DNA from 3 places in the Rhizobium sp. 01N424 genome. Region 2 is predicted to be linked to each of the others. Evidence: predicted binding sites of a transcription regulator. Region 2 holds the regulator's gene; each other region holds the start of a gene.
What was found. Region 2 encodes LexA, which represses DNA repair genes until DNA is damaged. Its sites were predicted from a motif close to TGTTCNNNNTGTGTTCNG; they were not measured.
Positions count from the first base shown of each region.

Region 1: AC1DNK_RS06945 (ribonuclease T2 family protein) is a predicted target of LexA. The motif match lies at 2,153-2,170, and genes of this name have one in related genera.
Region 3: AC1DNK_RS03575 (PA0069 family radical SAM protein) is a predicted target of LexA. The motif match lies at 3,077-3,094, and genes of this name have one in related genera.

Region 1 covers NZ_JBFTRK010000002.1:251,547-257,642, reverse strand. The annotation lists gene caiB (succinate--glutarate CoA-transferase) at 1-118, opposite strand, end outside; gene AC1DNK_RS06955 (DMT family transporter) at 137-1,075, opposite strand; gene AC1DNK_RS06950 (lysophospholipase) at 1,105-2,034, opposite strand; gene AC1DNK_RS06945 (ribonuclease T2 family protein) at 2,185-2,922, shown strand; gene ettA (energy-dependent translational throttle protein EttA) at 3,036-4,685, shown strand; gene AC1DNK_RS06935 (ArsR/SmtB family transcription factor) at 4,847-5,863, shown strand; gene metF (methylenetetrahydrofolate reductase [NAD(P)H]) at 5,867-6,096, shown strand, end outside.
Region 2 covers NZ_JBFTRK010000007.1:94,588-100,683, reverse strand. The annotation lists gene gltA (citrate synthase) at 1-126, opposite strand, end outside; gene AC1DNK_RS18345 (ComEC/Rec2 family competence protein) at 418-2,844, shown strand; gene lexA (transcriptional repressor LexA) at 2,825-3,538, opposite strand; gene AC1DNK_RS18335 (VOC family protein) at 3,743-4,621, shown strand; gene kdsA (3-deoxy-8-phosphooctulonate synthase) at 4,618-5,463, shown strand; gene eno (phosphopyruvate hydratase) at 5,618-6,096, shown strand, end outside.
Region 3 covers NZ_JBFTRK010000001.1:698,376-704,471, reverse strand. The annotation lists gene AC1DNK_RS03595 (tetratricopeptide repeat protein) at 1-1,067, shown strand, start outside; gene AC1DNK_RS03590 (4-(cytidine 5'-diphospho)-2-C-methyl-D-erythritol kinase) at 1,074-1,955, shown strand; gene moaB (molybdenum cofactor biosynthesis protein B) at 1,957-2,502, shown strand; gene AC1DNK_RS03580 (glycosyltransferase family 2 protein) at 2,505-3,023, opposite strand; gene AC1DNK_RS03575 (PA0069 family radical SAM protein) at 3,162-4,319, shown strand; gene AC1DNK_RS03570 (ribonuclease HII) at 4,539-5,231, shown strand; gene AC1DNK_RS03565 (F0F1 ATP synthase subunit B) at 5,801-6,096, opposite strand, start outside.

The sequences.
Region 1 (6,096 bases), on a different contig from region 2:
TGATGACGTCGGCGCCGAGATCGGCCAGCATCTGCCCGGCCCAGGGACCGGCAAGCACGCGGGCCAGTTCGATGACCCTGATGCCTGCAAGCGGCGGCTTTTTGCTGCTGACCGTCATGTTCCTCCCGCGTGCGGATTACGGCGCCCGTGTTGCCTCAGATGTATCGGATACGGGCTTGGATGCAAAGCGCCGCTCGCGCCAGATGATGTAGAGGCCCGAAGCGATGATGATCAGGATACCGAGCCATTTGATGGCATCCGGGAAATCGCCGAAGACCAGCCAGGCGAAGATCGTCGCCGAGACGATCTCGAAATATTGCAGCGGCGCCAGCGTCGATGCCGGGGCGGCGCGATAGGCATAGACGCCGAGAATGCCGGCGATCGCTGCCATGACTCCGACGCCCGCGAGGTAGCCGAAGGCGATAGTGGAGGGCATGACCGGATCGAAGACGTCGGAGCCGCTTCCTTCGCCGACATAGAGAATGATGGCGCAGAACAGCAGGCCCCAGAGGCCCATCTGAAACTGCATGACCCAGGGGTCTTCGCGTTGCGCCAAGGCCCGGTTCATCATCGCCGAAATGGCGATGCAGACGGCGCTGACGACGGGCAGCAGCGCCACGAAGCCGACTTCCTGGAAGCTCGGCTGTATGATCAGGATGGCGCCGAAGAAGCCGACGCCGCAGGCTGTGTAGCGCCGCCAGCCGATGGCTTCGCCGAGGAAGATGCTGCTGAGGATCGTCAGGATGATCGGCTCGACAAAGAAGATGGCGATGGCATCGGCGACCGACATGTATTTCAGCGTCGCGACGAAGGAGATCATCGAGATGGTCATGATGATCCCGCGGATCGCGTGATAGAAGGTCTGCTTCCACGACAGGTCGGCGAGGTTCTTGCGCCAGATGACGACAGGTAGCATGCAGATCGCCTGGACGGCGAAACGCGCGGCGGTGATCTCCGCCGACGGGACGGTGGCGATCGCCAGCTTGGCGAAGATGTCGATCAGCGGTGAAAACAGCACCGACAGAAGCATGAGCGCCAGGCCCATGGTGACTTCGGAGGAGGTGTTCGTCTTCATTGCCGCGCCTGCCATGTGGAATGTTCCCGTCAGGACCGCATGACCGCGCCGTCGCACCAATCGGCGAAGGCCGAGATGGCGCCTGCTGCGCCGGTCTCGTTCAAGGTCTCGTGCCTGAAGTCCTGATATATTTCAGTGGTGATACGGGAGAAGCCCTGCCGTTTCAAATGGTTTGAGAGCCATAGAACGGCTTTTCCGCGCTCCGTTGCCGGATCCTGCCCACCGCCGATAAGATGGATCGGACGATCCTTCGGAAGACGGTCGAGTTGCTCCTTTTCCGTTGCCCGGAAGGTAAGCTCGAAGACATCGAGCCACATCGATACCGAGGCATCGAAGCCGCAGAGCGGGTCGGCGATATATTTCGCGACCTCCGCCGGATCGCGTGACAGCCAGTCGAATTCCGTGGTGTGGCCGGGAATGGACTTGCCCCAGGCGGCGAAGGTCAATCTCGGCAGCATACCGCTCGGCACGTCTGAGCCCTTCAGCGCCTTTTCGGCGCGCAGGATCACCTGTGCGGCGCGACCGGAAAGGCCAACGGCGAAGTTCGAGTTCCAGATGGCGACCGCATCGAATTTTTCCGGATAGGTCTGCGCGGCGTTGAGCGCGATCAGCCCGCCCATCGAATGGCCGAAGAGGATAACGGGGAACCCCGGGTGCAGACTCGCTGCATGATCGCGCATGGCGGCGACGTCATCGATCACGCGGGATACACCGTCGCGCCTCGCGAACTGCCCGATCGGCGCATCCGGCGCCTTGGTCTCGCCGTGGCCGCGATGATCGTGCACAAAGACATGATAGCCACGCGCCGCCATAGCCTCCGCAAAGCGCTGATAGCGTTTCGAATGCTCGGCTAGGCCGTGGCAGACGACGAGGATACCGCGTGGCGCGCCTGCGGCCGTCTCGCTGTGAAAGGCGAGCGAGGCGCCTGCCACGTTAAGCCATTGTGTTTGCGAAAACATCCGATCCTCCCGGCGCGCAGAAGATCAGATCGGCCGTCAAATGCAAGCGGGCCTGCGGCGATTTGCAGGGGAAAATGCTGCGATTCAGGGTTGCGGAACGTTGCGCTTCGTGCTTACTTGTTCTTGTATTGTTCTATCTAGGGGATGGAGATGAGCAGGTTCTTTCTGCATGCGGCAATTGTGGCTTTGTCAGGCCTGTTGGCGGCTTCGGCTTTCGCACAGGAAGGCCAGGGGCGCACGCGTTTCATTCTCGCTGCAAGCTGGCAACCGGCCTTTTGCCAGACGAACCAGAAGAAGCCGGAATGCGCCAGCCAGACGCGGGATCGCTTCGACGCGACCAATTTTACCCTCCATGGTCTCTGGCCGATGCGGCAGAATTATTGCGGCGTCTCGAAGGAGGAGCAGGCGGCGGACAAGGATGGCGACTGGCGGTCGTTGCCTGAGGTCAAGCTGACGCCGGAGAATGCCGCGGCGCTGGCAAAAGCGATGCCCGGCACTCAATCGGCGCTCGAGCGTCACGAGTGGACCAAGCACGGCACCTGCACGAAACTCTCGGCCGACGCCTATTTCGGCACGGCCGTGCGGCTGATCGGCGATCTTAATGCATCGGCGGTGCGCGAGCTGTTTGCCGCCAATGTCGGCAAGTCTGTCAGCGCCGATCAGATCAAGGCGGCCTTCGACAAGAGTTTTGGCGCTGGCGCTTCCGACCGGGTGAAGATGAGCTGCCGCCGGGCAGGCGGCGTGCGGGTTATCAGCGAGCTGACGATCGGCTTGTCTGAGGACGCGGTGGCGTCAGGCTCTGCCGATAATCTCGGAAAGCTGATCCGGGGGGCGGGACGAACCTCGTTCGGATGCGACCAGGGCGTGGTCGACGCGGCCGGTTTCTGACGTAAAGACTGCTGCAAAGCGCAAGAGAGGCCGGTTTCGGCGTTGCCCGGGAGCCGGGTTTCGCCTACATAGCGGCCACGGATTTACACGTTTGCGCGCGGAGCAGTTTAAAGATGGCACGTCAGTTCATTTATCACATGTCGGGACTCAACAAGTCTTACGGCGCCAAGAAAATTCTCGAGAACGTCAACCTGTCGTTCTATCCGGATGCCAAGATCGGTATTCTCGGCCCGAACGGCGCCGGTAAGTCGACGGTGCTGCGCATCATCGCCGGTCAGGACAAGGAATACACCGGCGAAGCCTGGCTCGCCGACGGCGCGACCGTTGGCTACCTTGAGCAGGAGCCGCATCTCGATCCGACAAAGACCGCCTTCGAGAACGTCATGATGGGTGTTGCCGACAAGACGGCGATCATCGACCGCTACAACGAGCTGATGATGAACTATTCCGACGAGACGGCGGACGAGGGCGCCAAGCTGCAGGATATCATCGACAGCCAGAACCTCTGGGATCTGGAACAGCAGGTCGAAATGGCGATGGAAGCGCTGCGCTGCCCGCCGAAGGATTCCGACGTCACCATTCTCTCGGGCGGTGAACGCCGCCGTATCGCACTCTGCCGCCTGCTCCTGTCGCAGCCGGACCTGCTGCTGCTCGACGAACCGACCAACCACCTCGACGCCGAAACCATCGCCTGGCTCGAAAAGCACCTGCGCGATTATCCGGGCGCCGTGATGATGATCACCCACGACCGCTACTTCCTCGACAACGTCACGGGCTGGATCCTTGAGCTCGACCGCGGCCGCGGCATTCCGTACGAAGGCAACTACTCTGCCTACCTGACGGCCAAGGCCAAGCGCATGCTGCAGGAAAACCGCGAAGAAGCCGGCCGCCAGAAGGCGCTTTCGCGCGAACAGGAATGGATCGCCTCCAGCCCGAAGGCTCGTCAGGCGAAGTCGAAGGCCCGTATCAAGGCCTACGAACAGCTGGTCGATGCCGCCGAAGGCATCCGTCCCGGCGACGCGCAGATCATCATCCCGGTCTCCGAGCGTCTCGGCAATGTCGTCATCGAGATGGAAGGCATCACCAAGGGCTTCGAAGGCCGCACGCTGATCAACGACCTGTCGATCAAGCTGCCGCCGGGCGGCATCGTCGGTATCATCGGTCCGAACGGCGCCGGCAAGACGACGCTGTTCAAGATGATCACCGGCCAGGAAAAGCCGGATGCCGGTTCGGTGCGTATCGGTGACACCGTGCATCTCGGCTATGTCGACCAGAGCCGCGATGCGCTGGATGGCAACAAGACGGTCTGGGAAGAAATCTCGGGCGGCGCCGAAGTCATCAAGCTCGGCAAGTTCGACATGAACTCCAGAGCCTATTGCGGCGCCTTCAACTTCAAGGGCGGCGATCAGCAGCAGAAGGTCGGCAATCTCTCGGGTGGTCAGCGCAACCGCGTTCACCTCGCCAAGATGCTGAAGGCCGGCGGCAATGTGCTGCTGCTCGACGAACCGACCAACGACCTCGATACGGAAACGCTGGGCGCGCTGGAAACGGCGCTCGAGAACTTCGCCGGCTGCGCCATCATCATCAGCCACGATCGCATGTTCCTCGACCGCCTGGCGACGCATATCCTCGCCTTCGAAGGTGACGGCCATGTCGAATGGTTCGAAGGCAACTTCGAGGACTACGAGCAGGACAAGGTCCGCCGCCTCGGCCCCGACGCGCTCAATCCGGGCAGCCAAGCCTACAAGCGCCTGACTCGCTGATATCTGCCTTTATGCCTTTGGAAAGCCCCGGTCATGGCCGGGGCTTTTGCATGTCTGCGGCGTCGTGATCTGGCCAATGAATTTCGCGATTATCTGAATTGAAGCTTGCTACCGCTACGCAAATCACATAAAGATATCTTTATATCTTGATTGGGCAGAATATGGCTGAACCGGTAAAGCTTGGATTGGATGCGATCGTGGACGTCTTGAAGGCGGCCGGCGAGCCGACCCGTCTGCGGTTGCTGGCGCTCCTGGCGGCCGGCGATCTGACCGTTACCGATCTTACCGAAATTCTCGGCCAGTCCCAACCCCGCATTTCCCGTCACCTGAAGCTGCTCGGCGAGGCCGATCTCATCGATCGTTACCAGGAAGGCGCCTGGGCCTATTTCCGGCTGAAGCAGGAGGGCAAGGCGGCATCGCTGGTGCGCGTGCTCCTGCAGCATTCCTCTGAAAACGATCCGGTCGTCCAGCGCGACGGCGAGCGCCTGTCTTCGGTCAAGCGCCAGCGCGCCGAGCGGGCACAGGCCTATTTCAGCCGCAATGCGGCCGAGTGGGACGAGTTGCGCCGCCTGCATGCCGCCGACGAAGAGGTCGATGCGGCCGTCATCAAGCTTCTCGGCAGCCAGCCGGTCTATTCGCTTCTCGATCTCGGCACCGGGACCGGCCGTATCCTGCAGCTGTTGTCAGGGCTCTACCGCCGGGCGATCGGCGTCGATGCCAGCCGCGACATGCTGAGCGTGGCGCGCTCCAATCTCGACAAGTCAGGGATCAACAAGGCGTCGGTGCGCCATGCCGATATTCTGAACCTGCCGTTCGACGGGCAGGACTTCGACCTGGTGACCATCCATCAGGTGCTGCATTTCTTCGACCAACCCGAGATCGCCATCAATGAGGCGGCGCGCATGCTGGCGCCCGGCGGGCGGCTGCTGGTCATCGATCTGGCCCCGCATGGGCTCGAATATCTCAGGGACGAGCATGCCCATGTCCGTCTCGGTTTCTCGCACCAGTCGATGTCCGACTGGCTGCGCAAGGCGGGGCTCGATGTCGAGCAGGCCGTCGATCTTCATCCGGGTCAGGCCGGCGAGCAGGGCCTCACGGTCACGATCTGGCTCGCCCGCGACCCGCGGCGCCTGATGGCATCCGAAGGCGCCGGAACAATATTGGCAGCGGAGGTTTGATTTATGACTTTGAACACTAGTGGCCGCCGCGATATCGGCATTTCCTTCGAATTCTTCCCACCCAAGTCGGAAGAGATGGAAGGTCAGCTTTGGAAAGCCGTCAGCGAGCTGCAGGACTGGAATCCGGATTTCGTCTCCGTCACCTATGGCGCCGGCGGCACGACCAAAGCGCCGACGCTGACGGCCGTCACGCGGTTTCTGAACGAGACGCCGCTTGCCACCGCCTCGCATCT
Region 2 (6,096 bases):
CGTGAAGGAACCGGTGTTCTTGTAGAGTGCGCCGATATCGATGACATCAGGCCCAATCGTTCCGCTCTTTACGGAAAGATTGGCGGATTTGTCGCCGATTTTGATTGTTGCGCTTTGATCCGTCATTCTGATCCTCCAAATTGGCGGCGGCGCCATAAAAGCGCCATAGGGTTAAGCGTCCGCTCAGATTGCTATATGATAGCGCGCCTAATGCCAAGTTACCGTGACGCCATTTTGTGCATCGCAGTATCAACTTTTAGGCACTCCTGCGATGCTGTAAACGCATAGCGGAAGCCGATGATTTATTTAGGCTTTTTGCACTCACGTTTTTTCATCATTTTTCAATCGATTATTGTTGCTGAAACGCGCGCAGGGTTGCATTCTGGTTGTATTCTATCGGGTCATCAGGCTCTTTGCATGCCGGAGTTGAAAACCAGCGACGTCAGCACGATCACCATCGGCGCCGCGGCCAAATTGCCGCAGACGCTGCTGATGCCGCCTGCAGCGGGCTCTCTCCTCGCACCTGTTAATCTAGGTCACCGCCGGCAGCTTTCTATTCATGCTCTTCGGTCGCTGCAGCGCCGTGTTGTGCAAAGCCTGCCGGCCTGCGCTGTCGAAGAGCTGGCTTATGGCGGCCGCATGTTGTTTGCGCCGGTGGCGCTCGGACTGGGCTCCCTTCTCTGGTTTGCCTGCGGTGCAGACATTTCACCGGCTGTGCCGCTTTCATGCGCGGTCGTGCTGCTTCTGCTGCTCGCCGTGACCGATCGCAGCCGGCAGTGGAGCCGGATCTGCGTGGCCTCCATGACGTTGATTGCTGCCGGCATCCTCGCCGCACAATTCGAGACCTGGAGAGCTGGTACTGTCGTTCTCGATTCGGCGGTAACGACGACGCTGACAGGCCGCGTAGAGCGGCGGGAAAGCGATGGCCGCGGCGGCTGGCGGTATCTGCTGGCGCTCAAGGCGACGGAGAACCCGGCGCTGAAGCGACCGCCAGAGCAGGTGACCGTGATTGCGCGCGGCCAGAAAGCGGAGTTCGAAACCGGGACTTGGCTGAAAGGCCGGGCAAGGCTGACGCCGCCGTCTGGGCCTGCTCTTCCCGGCCTCAACGACTTTTCGTTCGGTGCCTATTTCGACGGCGTCGGTGGCAACGGTTTCTTTTATGGTGCCCCTGCCGTGGTGCCAGCGGCCGAACCCGAGCCCGGATCGATGCAGGATCGCGCTATTGAATGGCTTTATCGCCTCAGAAGCGGCATCGGCGATCGTATCAGAGGCATCCTGCCTGGCGACACCGGCGCTTTCGCCGCCGCTCTCGTCACGGACGAGCGCCGCGCCATTTCGAGCGAGACGACCGAGGCGCTGCGCCAATCCGGGCTTGCGCATATCATTGCCATTTCCGGTCTCAACATGGCGCTGTCGGCAGGCATCTTCTTCGTCGGCTTCCGCAGCGTGCTCAGCCTGTTTCCGGCTGTCGTCCAGGCCTATCCCGTCAAGAAGATCGCCGCAGCCGGTGCGCTTGCCGCCGTCACCGCCTATTTTCTGATCTCGGGCTTCGCTGTCTCTGCCGAACGCGCCTTCATCATGATGGCGATCATGCTGGCGGCGGTCTTCTTCGACCGGCCGTCGATCAGTCTGCGCAACGTCGCCCTGTCGGCGCTGGTGATCATTATCCTCTCACCCTCGGAGATCATGGGGCCAAGCTTCCAGATGTCCTTCGCCGCGACACTGGCCCTCGTCGCGGGCTATGCGCTCTGGAAGGAGAGGCCGGTGCGCGACCGGCCCTTCGCAAAGTTTCGCGCCGTCAGGATGCTGTCTTCCGCCGCCGCGTTCTTCGGCGGCATCCTGCTGACCTCCGTCATCGGCGGCTTCTCGACTGCATTGTTCTCGGTCGAGCACTTCCACCGGCTGACGGCCTATGGCCTGCCAGCCAATCTCGCCGCAATGCCGATTATCTCCTTCATCATCATGCCGTTCGGCCTCATTGCCATGCTGCTGATGCCCTTCGGTCTCGATGCATGGGCGTGGCAGGTGACGGGTTTCGGGCTCGATCTGGTGATCGCCATCGCCAGGACGGTTGCCTCATGGGGCGGCGATATCGGCGTCGGGCGCCTGGCGTCTTGGTACTTTCCCGCGGCGGTGACAGGTTTCCTGCTGCTGACTTTGCTGCGCAGCCGCATGCGCCATCTCGGCACCGCGATCTTGATGGCATCGACGACAGCCGCCGCGATGTTGGGAGGTCCTCCGCCGCCGAAAATCGTGATTGCCGAGGACGGGAGCATGGCGGGCATCGTCAGCGACAACGGCCTCGCCACCAATCGCGAGCGGCCACCGGGCTTCATCTTTGATCAATGGAGGCGCGCTCTGGTGATCGATAAGCATCTGTCACCGGCGTTCCCGGCGCTCCCGGATATTCCCACCGCACCGCGCGGTGAAAGGCTGAAACTGACGGAGGCACAGCAGAACGACACCATGAACGCGATCAAGGCCAGTGCGACGGGCGAGCGCTTCTCATGCGTGAAAAAGGCCTGGTGTACAGCGAAGCTCGACAACGGTTCGATCCTGACCGTGATCGAGAATGCGGCGTTCCTTGGCCCAGCCTGCGACATATCCGATATCGTCGTCACACCGGTTCGCCTGCGCTTCGATACCTGCCGCTCAGGCGCCCTGCTTTTCACCGGGGAGACACTGCGGAAGACAGGCGCTGTCGAGCTTCGTTTCCCCAATGGGATCGCCGAAATCACCACATCATTCGAGGGTCTCGATCGTCCCTGGACCCGCCACCGCGCCTATGACTGGCGCAGTGGAGCTTTTGGTGAAAGCGAACCGCTCAGTGATAGCGGCGGATAAGGCCGACGAGCTTACCCTGAACCTTGACGCGGTCAGGTCCAAAAATGCGGGTTTCGTAAGCCGGGTTGGCGGCCTCGAGCGCAATGGACGCGCCCTTGCGGCGGAAGCGCTTCAGTGTTGCCTCTTCGTCATCGACGAGCGCAACGACGATATCACCGGCATTGGCGGTATTGGTGTTGCGGATGATGACCGTGTCGCCGTCGAAGATGCCGGCCTCGATCATGGAGTCGCCCTTGACCTCAAGAGCATAGTGCTCACCGTTTCCGAGCATGTCGGCGGGAACTGTAATGTCGTGGGTGTTCTGCTGGATCGCCGAAATCGGCACACCGGCTGCGATCCGGCCCATGACCGGCACGGAGATCGACGTGTGATTGTCCTCGTTCGCCGGCTTCGGCGGCGCGACCGGCTGCGGCTTGCCGAGGCTGCCTTCGATGACGCTCGGCGAGAATCCGCGGCGCGGCTGAATGCTCGGGCTGTAGGCTTCCGGAAGCTTGATGACCTCGAGTGCGCGCGCCCTGTTCGGTAGGCGGCGAATGAAACCGCGCTCTTCCAACGCGGTGATCAGGCGATGGATGCCCGACTTGGAAGCCAGGTCGAGCGCGTCCTTCATTTCGTCGAAGGACGGCGGTACGCCGGACTCTTTCATCCGCTCGTGAATGAAGAGGAGAAGCTCCTGTTGTTTGCGCGTCAGCATCGAAGTCTTTCCCCAGATTCGTGAAACAAAGCCAGAACGGACACTATATGTTCCATATGTGTTCCGCAAGTGCCTAAATATTGGTAAAACTTCCGATGATTTTTCGTCGTTTTTGAAAGTTTATTTGCCGGATTGGTGATCCACGCTTGCGCTTTGCCGGGCAGGGAGTGCAAATCTCTGCCGGCTTCACCGGAGGGAACCGCCATGACGCATCCGCTCGATCATCTGGTACTGCCCGTCACCCATATAGATGTTGCCCGCGAGCGACTCGGCCGTCTCGGTTTCACCGTCGCGGCCGATGGCCGTCATCCGTTCGGAACGGAGAATGCCTGCGTCTTCCTTGCCGACAGGACCTATCTCGAACCGCTCGGTGTCGCCAACCAGGCGGAGTGCGACGCGGCCGTCGCGAAGGGCAACAGCTTCGTCGCCCGCGATCAGGCCTTCCGCTTCCGCTGCGGCGATGACGGCTTTTCGGCTGTTGTCTTCGGCACCGATGATGCCGATGCGGACAAGGCTTCCTATGACGGCGCACAGCTGAGCGGCGGTGATATGGTCGAATTCTCGCGGCCGATCGTCATGCCCGACGGAACACAGGCGACAGGCGCCTTCAAGCTCGCCTTTGCCGCCGATCTCCGGGCACCCGATGTCTTCTTCTTCGCCTGCCAGCGGATCAACGCCTTTCCGGCCGATCGCAAGGCACTGGAAACCCATGCAAACGGCGTCACCGGCATCAGCGAGATTGCCCTGAGCGCTGAGGATCCGCAGGCCTTCGCCGAATTTCTGGAGACGGCCAGCGGTGGAGTGGAGCCTAAGGAGGCGGCACTCGGCCTATACTTCGAATTGCCGAACGGGAGACTTTCCATCTTCTCGAGCGAGGGCATGGAGGCCTATTTCGATGCCGAGCCACTTGTCACCGATAACGGCCTCAGGGCGCGCGCAATCGTGTTTTCGGTCGGTGATCTGGCCGTGACAGCGGCGCATTTGGCTGCTAACGGGATCACCCATGTCAGTATGAACAATCGTCTGCTGGTGAAGCCGGCGCCGGGACAAGGCGCAATCTTTGCCTTCGAGGAGACCCAATGACAAATACCAATGCAGAAGTCGTCGCCGGCGAGGGTGCTGGACGCGTTACTTTTTCGAATACGGGCAAGCTGTCGCTGATCGCCGGTCCCTGCCAGATGGAAAGCCGCGACCATGCTTTCATGGTCGCCGGTGTTCTGAGCGAACTCTGCAAGTCGCTCGGTATCGGCCTCGTCTATAAGTCGTCTTTCGACAAGGCGAACCGCACATCGCTTTCTGCCGAGCGCGGCATCGGTCTTGAAAAGGCGCTCGAAGTCTTCTCCGATCTGAAGAAGGAATTCGGCTTTCCTGTTCTGACCGATATCCACACGGAAGAGCAGTGCGAGCAGGTGGCAACCGTCGCCGACATCCTGCAGATCCCGGCCTTCCTCAGCCGCCAGACGGACCTTCTCGTTGCTGCCGCCAAGACCGGCCGGATCGTCAACGTCAAGAAGGGCCAGTTCCTGGCGCCCTGGGACATGAAGAATGTCCTCGCCAAGCTGAATGCCAGCGGCAATCCGAACATCCTGCTCTGCGAACGCGGTGCCTCCTTCGGGTACAACACACTGGTATCGGACATGCGCTCGCTGCCAATCATGGCTGCACTTGGCGCTCCCGTTATCTTCGACGCCACGCATTCCGTGCAGCAGCCGGGCGGGCAGGGCGGTTCGAGCGGCGGCCAGCGCGAATTCGTCGAGACCCTGGCGCGTGCCGCCGTTGCCGTCGGTGTCGCGGGTGTCTTCGTCGAAACGCACGAAGACCCGGACAACGCGCCGTCCGACGGACCGAACATGGTCTATCTGAAGGACATGCCGCGGCTTCTCGAAAAGCTTCTCGCCTTCGACGCCATCGCGAAAGCGGCCTGACGTTCAAAAGGCTGACATGATCCTGTAATAGGCCTCGAATGAGGCTGGAAACGAAGGCATGTTAGGCGGCTCAAAAACGGCCATTGTAATTTGCGTGCCTTCGATTAAGACGATTTCAAACGATTTATCCCACCCACCGAGCAGGAAGAAACCCATGACTGCAATTACCGATATCATCGCCCGCGAGATTCTCGATAGCCGTGGCAACCCCACCGTCGAGGTCGACGTTTATCTGGAAGATGGCAGCATGGGCCGCGCGGCTGTTCCGTCGGGTGCGTCGACCGGCGCGCACGAAGCCGTCGAAGTTCGCGATGGCGGCAAGCGCTATCTCGGCAAGGGTGTCGAAAAGGCCGTCGAAGCTGCCAACACCGAAATCTTCGACGCCATCGGCGGCATCGACGCCGAAAACCAGATCCAGATCGACAACATCATGATCGAACTGGACGGCACGCCGAACAAGTCGCGCCTCGGCGCCAACGCCATCCTCGGCGTTTCGCTGGCCGTCGCCAAGGCTGCTGCCGAAGCTGCCGGCCTGCCGCTCTATCGCTATGTCGGTGGCGCTTCCGCCCACCTGCTGCCTGTTCCGATGATGAACATCATCAACGGCGGCGCTCATGCCGACAACCCGATCGA
Region 3 (6,096 bases), on a different contig from region 2:
ACAATTTGCTGCCGAACTACGCGCCGCTGAAGGCGCTGCGCCAGAGCATCGAAAGCGGCGAAAAGCCGAAGCAGCAGGTCGAGAACGCAGCACAGGGTGCGGCCGCCGTGCTCTTCTCCGTCGGCGCCGCGCTGAACCGCGATGGTGCCGAAGACATCGTTTCGCTCTACCTGCAGACGGCCAATGCGCTTGATCCCGACAGCCCCGATACGCTGGTTCTGCTCGGCGGCATTGCCGAGAAGCAGGAACAGATGGACCGCGCCATCGAGTTCTATCAGAAGGTTCCGGCGGATTCGCCAATGCGCCGCATCTCGGAACTGCAGCTCGGCCTGGCGCTCGCCCAGGGCGGCAAGGTCGACGAGGCCCGCAAGCATCTGCAGCAGCTGATCACCTCCGACCCGAGCGATATCCGCAGCTACCTCGCCTATGGCAGCGTCCTCTCGGACGCCAAGGACTATCCGGCGATGGCAGCCAATTACGACAAGGCCGTCGAGGCAATCGGCGCGCTGCCGGGCCGCTCCGACTGGACTGTGTTCTTCCAGCGCGGCATTGCCTATGAGCGCCTGAAGAAGTGGGATCAGGCCGAGCCGAATTTCCGCAAGGCGCTGGAACTCAATCCGGACCAGCCGCAGGTTCTGAACTATCTGGGCTACTCCTGGATCGACATGAACAAGAACCTCGACGAAGGCCTGACGATGATCAAGAAGGCCGTCGATCTGCGCCCTGACGACGGCTACATCATCGATTCGCTGGGCTGGGCCTACTACCGCCTCAACCGCTTCGACGATGCCGTCGGTGAGCTGGAGAAGGCCGCTGAAATCAAGGCTGGCGACGCGACGATCAACGATCACCTTGGTGATGCCTACTGGCATGTCGGCCGCAAGCTCGAGGCCGTATACCAGTGGAACCGGGCGCTGAACTCGCAGCCCGAGGAAGCCGAGATCCCGAAGATCAAGGACAAGATCGCCAACGGCCTGAAGCCGGAGAACGACGACGCCAAGTCTGCGGACAAGAAGCAGCCGGACCCAGCGCCGGTCGCTCCGCCGCCCGTCGACAAGAAGTCCTGATAGCGCATGCCGGATGCGGGGAGCCGCCGTTTCACGGTGACTGAAGACGCGCCTGCGAAAATCAATCTGGCCCTGCATGTGACGGGCCAGAGAGACGATGGCTACCATCTGCTCGACATGCTGGTGACCTTCACGGCGCATGGCGACAGGCTGAGCTTTACCTCTGCCGATCGAGATGGCTTTACGTTAGGCGGGCGCTTTGCCGCTGACATCGGCGGCGAGCCGGACAACAATCTGGTACTGAGGGCGCGCGACCTCCTGCGCCAGGCGGCTTTCGCCCAGGGTGGCCACGCGCCTGCGGTTTCCATCCATCTCGAGAAAAACCTGCCCATCGCCTCGGGGATCGGCGGCGGCTCTGCGGATGCGGCTGCGGCTCTGCGCGGCTTGCAGCGCTTCTGGAATGTGCGCGTGTCTGCCGATATCCTTTCGGCACTCGCCCTGCAGCTTGGCGCCGATGTACCGATGTGCCTGGAAAGCAGGCCGCTGATTGCGCGCGGGATCGGCGAGGAAATCGAGCCGATCGCCCTGCCACGGCTCTATCTGGTATTGGCCAATCCGCTGAAGGCCGTCTCGACGCCTGAAATCTTCCGGCTGCTGACCGAGAAGAATAATCGGCCGTTGGATCTTACGGCCGGAGACTGGATGGCGGCGATTGCCGCCAACCGCAACGATCTGGAGCCACCGGCACGCAGCCTGGCGCCTGAAATCGCCGCGATCTCGGCGCTGCTTGTGAAGAGCGGCGCAGAGCTCGTGCGGATGTCGGGATCGGGCGCCACCTGCTTTGGTATCTTCCCCTCCCTTGCGGCGGCTGAAGCGGCCGAGCAGCAGCTTCACAGCCAGCGGCCGGACTGGTATTTCCAGGCAACGGAAACAGCCGCGGGAGAGTGACATGCCTGGCATAGACGAGAACCGCCCGTTCATCCCCGTCGGCATTGCCGTGCTGACCGTCTCCGATACCCGCAGCCTGGAGAACGACAAATCGGGCGATACGCTCGCCGCCCGCATCGCCGAGGCTGGCCACAAGCTTGTCGACCGCGCCATCGTGCCCGATGACAAACGGGCGATCGCCGCGCGCGTGAAGGCATGGACGGAGACGGACGGCATCGACGTCGTCATCACCACCGGCGGTACCGGCTTTACCGGCCGCGACGTGACCCCCGAGGCGCTGGAGCCGCTGTTCGAGAAGCGCATGGACGGTTTCTCGGAAGTCTTCCACCGTATCTCCTATGACAAGATCGGCACCTCGACGATCCAGTCGCGCGCCACCGCAGGCGTTGCCAATGCCACCTTCATCTTCGTGCTGCCGGGCTCTCCCGGCGCCTGCAAGGATGCCTGGGACGGGATCTTGAAGGCGCAGCTCGACTACCGGCACATGCCCTGCAATTTCGTGGAGATCATGCCGCGGCTCGACGAGCACCTGAAGCGCGGCGGCTGATTCTATCTGGCGGCGCGCGCCACCCAGGAAGGAATCAATTCACTGGAAAGCTGCCTGAGCTTCTGCCCCTTGGGAAATTCCGACAGCCGCATGCCGCTCTTTGCCGAGGCGATCGCTTGTTTCTTGGGGACAAGATAGGCAAGCTCCAGCGGTGGCACCGAGCGGCCGAGACGCTGCAGCAGCGGACGGCGATAGGCGCGCGAGGCGGTGAAGCGGGCGGGTAATCTGTTCAGCGCCACATATTCGGCGATCTCGTCGATCCAGCCCGCCTGCGGGCGCGCGCCCGGCTCGACGAAGAGCAGCCATTCGCCACGCGCCGAGCGCAGTATGTCGTTGATATCCCACTCAGAATGAAAGCGGCAACCGGCCGCGTCCGCCACCCGCGAGGTGCCGTCGCGCGAGCCGTGATCAAGCACAACGACATCGCTGACAAGGCCTTCGACCGCGCCTGCAACCAGCACCGATAACGTCTGCGCCAGCTCCGGTTCCTGATCCTGGCACTCGAGAACAACTGTCAACATTGCCTATTTATAATGCGCCGCACAAAACTTTGCCAGCGCGACTTTCCTCATTTTGTTCTTGCATTGTTCTAATTTTCTGATTAGGAATTTAATCATCAAGAACGGGCGAAGGCAACGCCTCCGCTGCGGGAGAATCCGATGAACGAACAGTCCCTTGCAGGGCAGGCCGCATTCGCGCCTGCCAACACGGCAGATATTGCCGAAGCGCTGATCGCCCAGTCTGGCCTGCGCGTGGATGCCGAACGCCGCCGCGGACGCGGCGCCGGGCTCAATCCCGGCGGACGGTTCGAGCCGCAGAGCCGCGAGGCCTTCGACGACGGCTTGCAGACGCTGGAAGAACTGCCGCCCTTCAAGACCGAAGTGCAGATCGAAAAGCCGCGCACGGCGATCACCCGTAACGAGTCGCCCGACATTCCCTTCGACCGGTCGATCAACCCCTATCGCGGCTGCGAGCATGGCTGCATTTATTGCTTCGCCCGGCCGAGCCACGCGTATATGGGGCTTTCGGCGGGGCTTGATTTCGAGGCCAAGCTGTTTGCCAAGCCGGATGCCGCCAAGCTTCTGGAACGCGAACTTGCAAAGCCCGGTTACAAGCCGCGGGTGATCGCGATCGGCACCAATACCGATCCCTATCAGCCGATCGAAAAGGAATGGCGCATCATGCGGCAGATCCTCGAAGTGCTCGACAAGGCTAATCATCCTGTCTCGATCGTCACCAAGTCGGCGATGATCATGCGCGATATCGATATCTTGAAGAGCATGGCGGAACGCGGTCTGGTGCGCGCCTCGCTGTCGGTGACGACGCTCGACCGCAAGCTAGCGCGTACCATGGAACCGCGCGCCTCGACGCCGCCGCGGCGGCTGGAAGCGATCCATGCTCTGAGCGAGGCCGGTATCCCGACCTCCGTCATGGCTGCCCCTGTGATCCCGGCCCTGAACGACCACGAGATCGAACGCATTCTCGATGCCGCGCATGCTGCCGGTGCGCGCGAGGCGGGCTATGTCATCCTGCGGCTGCCGCTGGAGGTCTCGCCACTGTTTCGCGACTGGCTGCTGCAACACTATCCTGACCGCTACCGGCACGTCATGTCGCTGGTGCGCTCGATGCGCGGCGGCAAGGATTACGACGCCGATTTCGGCAAGCGCATGAAGGGTGCCGGCCCCTATGCCTGGCAGATTGCCCGGCGCTTCGAGATGGCCACCAAGCGGCTCGGCATGGTCAGGCGCAGCATGCCGCTGCGCGACGATCTCTTCGTGCCGCCCGATGGCAGCGGCGTGCAGCTGTCGCTGCTCTGAGACTTCCCGCCCGCTGGCACGGGCGCGAGGAGAAACGGCACGTCCGTTTCGAACGGCAGGCAGACAATGCCTGCTGGGGAATTACCCGCAGGAGACCGCCGCCCTGGTCTCTTGCACGCCGCGAATGGGTCCCCTGCCCCTTCGCGGTCCTAGCCCCCGGCCCGCCGCCCTGTTCCGGGGGCTTGCAGGAAATCGGGTTGGCGTGCGAGGTTCAGCCGCATGAAACGTCGCACGCCACCCGATTCTCCTCTGCTTTTCGAAGACGCGCCGCTCACTCCGGATTTCAAGCTGGAACTGAAGGCCCGCAAGGCCGGTCACTGGCCGGTTGCCGGTGCCGACGAAGCCGGGCGCGGTCCTCTGGCTGGTCCGGTGGTGGCCGCCGCCGTCATTCTCGATCCCAAACGCATTCCCGAGGGGCTGAACGATTCCAAGCAGCTCTCGGCGGCCAAGCGCGAAGAGCTGTTCGTGCAAATCCTGGCGACGGCAACGGTCTCGATCGCCTCGTCGAGCGCCACCCGCATCGACGTCACCGATATCCGCAAGGCGAGCCTCGACGCGATGCGCCGGGCGATCTGCGGCCTTTCCATTCCCGCCGCCTACGTGCTGACCGATGGTCTCGACGTGCCCCAGGGGCTCGACTGTCCCGGACAGGCGGTGGTCAAGGGCGACGCGCGCTCCGTCTCGATCGCCGCCGCCTCGATCGTCGCCAAGGTCACCCGCGACCGGATGATGACCCGCGCCCACCTCGTCTTCCCCGACTACGGCTTTGCCGCCCATGCCGGTTACGGTACGGCCCAGCACCGCGCGGGGATCGAGCAGCACGGCCCGTGTTCGCTGCACCGGATGACCTTCCGGCCGTTGCGCAAGGATGGGGTGAAGCTTGCGGTGACACAGGAGATGCTTGGGGATTGAGGGGTTTGCGCCACCGCCAGAGGCGTGCGCCCGCAGTCCCTCATCAGCCTTTGGGGCACCTCCTCCCCCGGAAAACTGCTTACTCGTCCTTCGCTTTTCTCCTCAGCGAGAAGGTAGCCGCAGGGCCGGATGAGGGGCCACAGGTGCTTGCTTTGATACTTCAGGCGTTCCCATGCTACTGTGGACCAGCTGTGGCGATTGCCCCTGGACGCGACCACCGGTGCCACCTCGCGCGGCGGCCACAGACCTCTCCACCCTCATTCCTGTGCTTGTCACAGGAATCCAGTGCGCCCATGTCCATGGGCGCGGGAGACTTTTACCAAGATGGCGATTCATTCACGGCGCAGACGCGCCGTGGCTGGATTCCTGTGACAAGCACAGGAATGAGGGAGGTTGAGGAGGCTTCGCCTATCCCTGACCGACCGCGTTGGCTGAACGGTAAGAGGCACTTTCCGCGATGAATAACTGCCGCAAGAGGCTGCGAGGCTAGCCAAACCGCCGCCACCGCGATACCCCAAAACAAAAAGCCCCGCACGATGGCGGGGCTTTTCAATTCTATCGGCTGAACCTTAGTTCAGGCGGGTCTTCACTTCGCCGACGGCGGTCTTGAAGAGATCGGCCTGGACCTTGCCTTCGGCCTTCTGGGCCAGCACGGTCTCGGCAGCGGAGATGGCGAGGTCGACGGCGGCTGAACGGACAGCCTTCATCGCTTCGACTTCTGCCTGCTTGATCTTCTGCTCGGAAAGCGCGGTGCGGTTGGCAACGAACTCTTCGGTCTTCTTCTTGGCTTCAGCGGTCAGCATCTCTGCTTCGCGTTCGGCGGCAGCGACGATGTTCGCAGCTTCGGCTTCGGCTTCCTTGCGCT